2 regions of the Anaerobutyricum soehngenii genome follow, and region 2 is predicted to be linked to the other one. Evidence: riboswitches for the same ligand, from Rfam matches in the RefSeq annotation. Region 2 holds a riboswitch; the other holds the start of a gene.
The links. Region 2 has a riboswitch for cyclic di-GMP ahead of FYJ25_RS14980 (response regulator). Riboswitches for the same ligand answer to the same signal wherever they lie in the genome.
Positions count from the first base shown of each region.

Region 1: another riboswitch for cyclic di-GMP. It lies ahead of FYJ25_RS00390 (prepilin-type N-terminal cleavage/methylation domain-containing protein); the one in region 2 lies ahead of FYJ25_RS14980 (response regulator).

Region 1 is NZ_VULP01000001.1:92,951-97,173, reverse strand. It holds gene FYJ25_RS00395 (sensor domain-containing diguanylate cyclase) at 1-1,257, opposite strand, end outside; gene FYJ25_RS00390 (prepilin-type N-terminal cleavage/methylation domain-containing protein) at 1,307-2,245, opposite strand; cyclic di-GMP riboswitch class I at 2,441-2,516, opposite strand; gene FYJ25_RS00385 (PTS transporter subunit EIIC) at 2,691-4,160, opposite strand.
Region 2 is NZ_VULP01000010.1:2,232-6,454, forward strand. It holds partial or broken gene FYJ25_RS06290 (IS1634 family transposase) at 1-873, shown strand, start outside; cyclic di-GMP riboswitch class I at 1,144-1,219, shown strand; gene FYJ25_RS14980 (response regulator) at 1,618-4,223, shown strand, end outside.

The DNA.
Region 1 (4,223 bases), on a different contig from region 2:
ATTCTTAAGTAATATGGCATCTTCCTGCACTTCTTCCATACATTTCTCAAAAGCTTTCCGATTTTTTAGACCTGTCATACGATCTTCCACAGACATTCTTTCAAATACCGTCTGTTCTAAGTGAAACTGAATCTCATTCGATACTTTACAAAGCAATCCTCCAAATAAAAACGAAATATAAAGAAGAATACCAAACTGAAAAATCACATCATACCAGTAAATAGAAAATACCCGATACAAAATAATTGCGATTACTCCACCAATACCTAATACAGCAAACGCTTTCAGACAAAACTTCAATTCCTGTGTCCGCTTTTTTTGATATTCTTTCCACAGTAAAAGAATCATCGCTACAACTCCTGTAAATAATATAATGTGTGTTATATATAGCATACATATAAACGGAACTTTAAACAAATAGTTTATAACTCCCTGTACAACAGCATCCCCATATAAAAGAAAAATCCATATTTTCGGAATCCATCGAACACCCTCGCTTACTGTGTTTCGTACGAAATGTAACATTGGAATTGACATAAGCATAAATGCATAAAAAGATAGTTGTATTCCTACCGCATTCTGTTTTCCATACATCTGATAAATTCCTGAATCCAGTATGCTCCATAAACTACATAAAATCAAAAAGAATGCCACATTAAGAAAACGTTTCTCTATAATCTGACGATGTCTAGTATATAAAAATACGATTACTGAAACAATTCCCATCCCCAACATTCCTATAATCATCAAAATTGAAAAAACAGATTCCCACAAATGACTTTTAACAATATCCAGAAAACTTCCTATGAGCGGGGCCTGTATATACAGTGAACTATTGGGGGAACCCTCAAACATAAAACTAAGTGTTTTCTCTCCCGTTTTCTCTGGCAAACAGACATCAGCCCATATCTTTCCTTTCATTTGTTTATTTTTCTGAAATTTATTTTCTTTATAACGATACAGAACACGATCTCCCAACCATATTTGCAAATGATCCTGCACTCCTCTAGCTGAGATAAAATTTCCCTGATCTTTTTCTGATAACGTATCATTATATAAAACAATCTTTCCATCTGCATCTGTCATAACATAACAAGGTAATTCAATATGAATTTTCTCCCCATCTTTTATCTGATACCATCCACTGTTAAGAGAATAAAATGTATGAGTTTCTGGCTTCTGCAATCTTTCCGTCAAAAAAAATGACAATAGCAACACAGCAACTATACATATCATTTCTACTTTCTTCCCTTTCATACCTTCCTCCATATTTTTCCTTTTCAATTTATGTACCGAAAAACTCCTTCTATTTAGGCATAGTATCTTTATATTCTGAGTATTTCCCTTCTTTAAGAAGCTTAGAATATGCTTCATAAGCTTCCTTTAACGTGCTATATTTTTCACCTTTGGTATATGTTTGAAAACCATAATCATTATAAATATGATCTGCGATTGCAACATAATTCTTCTTGTCTTTAGGATTTCTATAAGCTGTTGTCGTTTCAGATATATAAAAACCACCATCTGCTTTACTTACAATAACTGGTATTTTCTTTCCTGCCCCGACCTGATTCGTATCAATAGATGTCCAAAACAAATATCTGCTTGAATCTTTCGATGGACTTCCAAGATAAGCCCATGTACCATATTGTAGCAGATTGTTACCTTCTGCTTGAATCTCTTTATTTACTTTATTAACCATATTTGAATCAGAGCATTTAGAATCTATCTCAAAACGTTTAATCGACTGATTTGTTAATTCCGATAATATTCCTGTTCTGTTAAGTACTTCATGCAAATCTCCATTAAAATCTATTGTTGTTTCGGACGTATCTTTTCCTATTCCTTTCCAGTCAAAAAGAATACCCGTTGATGCATTATAAGATACCTCACATTCCCCGTCTGCAACAGGAATTCCCTTCCAGTTGTCAGTATCTCCCTGACTTTTGTAATGCGTTTTTCCTGCAATTACAACAGGATCAAATGCCTGCCAGTCATCTCTCTTCTGTTTTAATTTTACTACCTTAACTATATTCGATGCATCTTCATCCATCACTTCAGCCATAATTTCTGCATATGCTGAACGAACATTAGCAATGTCAACCGTCTCGCGGCTTTTTTCTACACGTCTGGCATAAACAGGTGCTAAGATTGCAATAAGAACACCCATAATGGCAACTACGATTATAAGTTCTACCAGAGTAAAACCTCTGTTTTTATTATTATAGATTTTACTAAAAATCATCTTCCTTTGTTTATATTTTTTATTTATCACTTATTCAGCCTATTTCTTTCTTTATATAAATTACCGAAAATCACAACACAAGCTACGGCTTTCTATGTAAACTAAATCCTTAATTTAACATTCAAACGCTTCCTGTCGTCATCATAAAATCCATAATAATGAAAAAAGCACTGCCCTCCAGACAATGCTTCAAAACGTTGCAACTGGCTGCCATTTTACAGGCCCTTTAGCTTTGCGTCTCAGACTTTCGACTGATTTGCCACAGTTATATTTCTTTATTGCCATTATACCTTTTTTCTGTCAAAATGTCCATGGTAATGTTATTCTTGGGAACATTTATAAATAAAGTTATGAAAAAAATATTCCCTATCATCATAAATGCTATAAACTAAAAAGGACATGTGAAAAACAAAAGTTTCTCACATGTCCTTTTTAGAACTTTCTATTATTCACAAAGCTTTGTAAATTCGTCAGCAACAAACTGAACCTTCGTTCCGATAATTACCTGAACAGAAGTCTTTCCAGGTTTAATAACCCCTGCAACTCCTGCAGATTTAATTACCTTATCATTTACTGCTGTTATATCCTTTACTTCAAGTCGCAATCTGGTAACACAGTTATCGATACTTGTAATATTCTCTTTTCCACCGCATCCTTCGAGGATTTTTGCTGCGATGGCAGTATAATCATTACTTTCTAATTCCACTTTCTTCTCTGCTTCAAGATCGTCATCCTCTCTACCAGGAGTCTTAAGATCAAACTTCTTGATTGCGAAAAGGAATACCACATAGAATACAATAAATGCTGCGATTCCCAGTGGAAGAATAAGCCATGTCTTCTGTGCTGCCGGAAGGGAAGATGAGAAGATCAAATCCATAGCACCGGCAGAGAAACTGAATCCTGCACGGAAACCAAGTGCAACTGTAATCATAGTAAAGATACCATAAAGTAATGCATAAATTACATACAGTGCAGGTGCAAGGAACATAAATCCAAACTCAAACGGTTCAGTAACACCACAGATAAATGAACAAAGAGCTGCAGAAGCAATCAGACCGATCGCAAGTTTTTTCTTTTCAGGCTTAGCACATTTAATCATTGCAAGTGCTGCACCAGGAATACCAAACATCATACATGGGAAGAATCCAGACATATACATTCCAAGACTCCATGTTACATCTGCAGATGTCTCACCAGCCCAAAAGTGCTGTAAGTCACCAAGTCCGATCGTATCAAACCAGAATACATTGTTCAATGCATGATGTAATCCTGTAGGAATTAACAAACGGTTCAGGAATGCATAGATACCTGCTCCAACAACATCCATACCTACAATTGCCTTTCCAAGTGATACAAGTGCACCGAAAAGTAATGGCCATATAAATAATAATACTGCGGATACAATAATGGAAACTACTCCGGCAATAATTGCCACGCAACGTTTACCACTGAAGAATGATAACCAGTCCGGAAGCTTTGTATCCTTAAACTTGTTATAACACATTGATCCGATCACACCAGCAAGAATTCCAATAAATGGATTCTCAATCTTATCAAATGCAAGTGTCTTTGTTGCGCTTTCAGCGATAGATGGCATGATTGTCGTAACAAAACCTGTTGAAAGAAGTGTTGTCATCATCAGCCATGATGCAAGAGCTGCGATTCCGCCGGTTCCGTCATTCTTCTCTGACATACCGACACCAACACCAACTGCAAAAAGAATTGCCATATGGTCAATCAGCGCTGCTCCTGCTTTTACCAAAAACAGACCAATCAGATTCGCTGCCCCCTGGATATCTCCGCCCTGCATAGTTGCCGGACATAACCAATATCCAATACCCATAAGGATACCACAGATTGGTAGCACCGCTACAGGAAGCATTAATGCCTTCCCAAGTTTTTGAAGAAATTTCATAATTTCCTCCTCCTTCTCTTTTAAATTATACTTAATTGGATTGTTCCAATCAGGTTAATTATT
Region 2 (4,223 bases):
GAATCTATCAGGGAATATAACCATATGGGGGAACGGGCCTATATTGTGACCCGGTCTATTAAAAAGCTGAAAAAAGAAGAAAAAGAATGGGCTTTAAGCCCGCAGGGATTCAAAAGGGTATCTGATGACAAACCTGTTGATATCTCAAAACTGCCCGAAGACGACAAAGGACTTTATTACAAAGACGAACCATATACCACTAAAAAGTTACAGCAGTGTTTGATCATTACTTATTCCCCTAAATATGCCTTTTACCAGAAATCCATCCGTAGCAAACAGATAGAACGTGCACAAGCGGTGCTGGATTCCGGGAACACAAAAAAGAACCGCAGGAACCCAAACAATCCAGCCAGATTTATTGGAACAACAGCAGTTACAAAAGAAGGTGAGACTGCCAATATCCAGCATTATCTTGATGAACATAAGATTTCTGAAGAAAGCCAGTATGATGGACTTTATGCAGTATACACGGACCTGTTAGACGATGAAGTCAGCGATATTTTAAAAGTAAGTGAAGGAAGATGGCAGATCGAAGAATGTTTCCGGATCATGAAAACAGACTTTTCCGCAAGACCTGTTTATCTGCGGGATGAAAACCGGATCAAAGCACATTTTCTGATCTGTTTTCTGGCATTAATGATCTATCGTTTCCTTGAGAGAAAATTGAACTATAAATATACTTGTGAGGAATTATTAGATACATTAAAAGCAATGAATTTTGCAGAGATTCAGGAACAAGGATTTATAGCTTTATACAAACGGGAAGCCATTACTGATGATCTTCATGAAGCCTGCGGCTTTCGAACGGACTATCAATTTATAACGAAAAGCAGAATGAAAACAATCCAGAAAAAAAGTAAAAGAAAAGAATAAATTACCATACTTTGTGACAATGAGAAAAATCGCCACAGCTCAGTAAATACAAGGGTTGCAGCGATTTTTTCTTTTACAAACTGTCAAAGACGGGAGCAGGAAACAGTAATGTCAATGCTTCGTGGACTTCGAAAGTAGAAGAACAGTTCGAGTATATGTATCGGCTGTTCTTTTTTGATTTTCGGGTGTTAAAACGGTAATGTTTTTCTTGTATACAGTAGAGAACCATAGTATAATAAAACCAGTTTTTTTGCAAAAGTTTAAAAATAATAAGGAAATCGACAAACCAGATGAAAGTCTGGGACGCAAAGCTACTGGGCCTGTAAAATGGCAGCCAGTTGCATGAAATGAGGTGCACTGTCTGTTTGGCAGTGCTTTTTTATGGTAGAGCACTTGAATAAGTAATACAGAAGCTGTTTGGAAAAATATTGTGAAAAATAGCGGGGAGGTTATTGACAATTAATGAATGTAAAATTAAAATCTGGAAGCAAGCAAGCAAGCAAGCAATTGTAGCCTAGAGGATGGGAGAAAGATGAAGAAGTGCAAATTAGTACAGAATATAATGAATTTCAAATTTTGTTACATTATATTTTGCACAATTATATGTTTTATTGTTTTATCCGTTCCTACATTTGCCAAAGAAAACTCTGACAATGTTATCCGGGTAGGATCTTTTGAAGAAACTTATAATACGTCAATGAAAAGGGGGAAAGAAGAGGATATGGTTATGAGTATCTTCAAGATATAGCAGGTTATGCAGGTTGGAGCTATGAATACATAACAAGTAATTGGGAAGATTGCTTTACACAGTTGGAAAATGGAGAGATTGATATTCTTGGTGGCATTTCCTATACAGACGAACGTGCTGAAAATATGCTTTTTTCCGATATGCCTATGGGGGAAGAGAAATATTACATCTATATGGATGCATCCAATATGGATCTTACAGCAGGAAATCTGGATTCTTTTGAGGGAAAAAATATTGATGTGTTGAAAGATCATATACCGGAGGATCTGCTTAACGAATGGGAGTTAAAGTATGGTCTGCATACGCAGCATGTCAATGCTTCTAATACCGCAGAAGTTATGGACAAACTGTCGAAACATGAAATTGACTGCTTCGTTTCAGTAGAAGAATCCCGTTGGGAAGAATCAGATATTTCGCCTGTTACAAGTATTGGAGAGACAGAAATCTATTTTGCCATAAATCCCAGACGTCCGGATATCAAAGAAGCACTGGATAGTGCTATGCGCAGAATCAAGGATGACAATCCATTTTACACTGATGATCTCTACAGGCGTTATCTTTCTGCACAGAGCAGCTCGTTTCTTTCAAAAGAAGAAAGGGAGTGGATCGGGCAGCATGGAGCAATCAGGATAGGGTATCTGAATCAGGATGGCGGTATCAGTAGTGTAGATCCATCAACAGGCAAATTGACAGGTGTTATCACAGATTATGTGGATCTTGCAGAAAATTGTCTGCAAGGTCAGACTCTGGAATTTGAATTAAATGGATATGATACAAGAAGTGAACTGCTTCAGGCATTGCAGGATGGAAAAATAGACCTGATTTTTCATGCAAACCAGAATCCATACTTTGCAGAAACAAATGGATTTGCTTTGTCGGATACTCTATTGACTCTCAATATGGCAGCAATTACGGCAAAGGATTCTTTTGATGAAAATAAAGAGAATATAGTTGCCGTTGAAAAAGATAATTTTGCATTGAAGGCATATCTTTCATACAATTATCCACAATGGGAGATTATAGAATATGGGACATCAGATGCAGCAGTAAAAGCAATGCAGAAAGGGGAGACGGATTGTATTGTAAGAGATTCAGGTACTGTTTCAGACTATTTGAAAAATAATAAGCTTCATAGTGTTTTCCTGACAAAAGAAGCTGATGTTTCATTTGCTGTTCAGCAGGGAGAACCGGTTCTTTTGTCCATTCTGAATAAAACACTGACATCTATGCCTACAGCTCAATTTTCAGGTGCAGTAGTTTCGTATAATGCTTCTTTACGAAAAGTTACAGCGAAGGATTTTATTCAAGATAATTTACTGATGTTTTCACTCATAGTTGGAATCTTTATTTTTGTTGTCCTGTGTATAATTCTTGATTCTTTGAAAAAATCAAAACGTGCGGAAGAAAAATCCAAGAAGTCTGCTGAGCAGGCATTGAAGCTGAATCAGGAGCTTGAAGAAAAACAGCAGGAATTACATAATGCACTTGTAGAAGCACAGAGTGCCAATAAGGCTAAGACTTCCTTTTTAAATAACATGTCTCATGACATCAGGACACCGATCAATGGCATTATTGGCATGCTTACAATTCTTGAAAAAAGCGGAAATGATGGTGAGCGGGCAAAAGATTGCCTGAATAAAATAAATGAGTCTTCGAAACTGCTATTATCATTGGTAAATGATGTTTTGGATATGGCAAAGTTAGAATCGGATACCGTGGTTTTTAGTGATGAATCCATCAATCTGGATCAGGTATGTAAAGAAATCACGGAGTCACTATCTTTTCAGGCAGAAGAAAAAGGACTTCATGTTATAGGAGAACATGATGATTACAGTGGTATATATGTTTGGAGCAATGCAGTTCATCTGAAAAAAGTATTGATGAATCTGTTTACAAACAGTATGAAGTACAATAAGGTGAATGGTTCTATTTACATGAGTATGAGAACGATTGAAAGATCAGAAGATCACATGACATGTGAATTTAAAATAAGAGATAATGGAATTGGAATGTCAGAAGAATTTATAAAAAATAAATTATTTACTCCATTTGTGCAGGCAGATAATTCCCCACGTTCTGATTATAATGGGACAGGTCTGGGAATGCCTATTGTGAAACAACTTGTAGAAAAGATGGGTGGAACCATAACAGTTGAAAGCAAGCTTGGTGAAGGAAGCTGTTTTACTGTAATACTTCCATTTAAAATTGATACGAATGCACGACCGGAAGAAAAAGAAGATTTCAATACAGATATATCAGGTGTCCGGATATTATTGGTTGAAGATAATGAGCTGAATGCGGAAATAGCAGAATTTATGCTGACAGAAAATGGGGCTAAAGTAGAAACAGTGAAAAATGGGTTAGAAGCTGTTCAGCACTTTGAAGCCTGCGAATCAGGAACATACGATGTTATTTTAATGGATGTCATGATGCCGGTGATGGATGGGCTTACTGCCACAAAAACAATAAGATCCCTGGAACGGCAGGATGCAAAAACAATCCCTATCATTGCTATGACTGCAAATGCATTCAGGGAAGATGCAAAAAGATGTATGGAAGCAGGAATGAACGCACATTTGTCAAAACCGATTGTGATCGATGA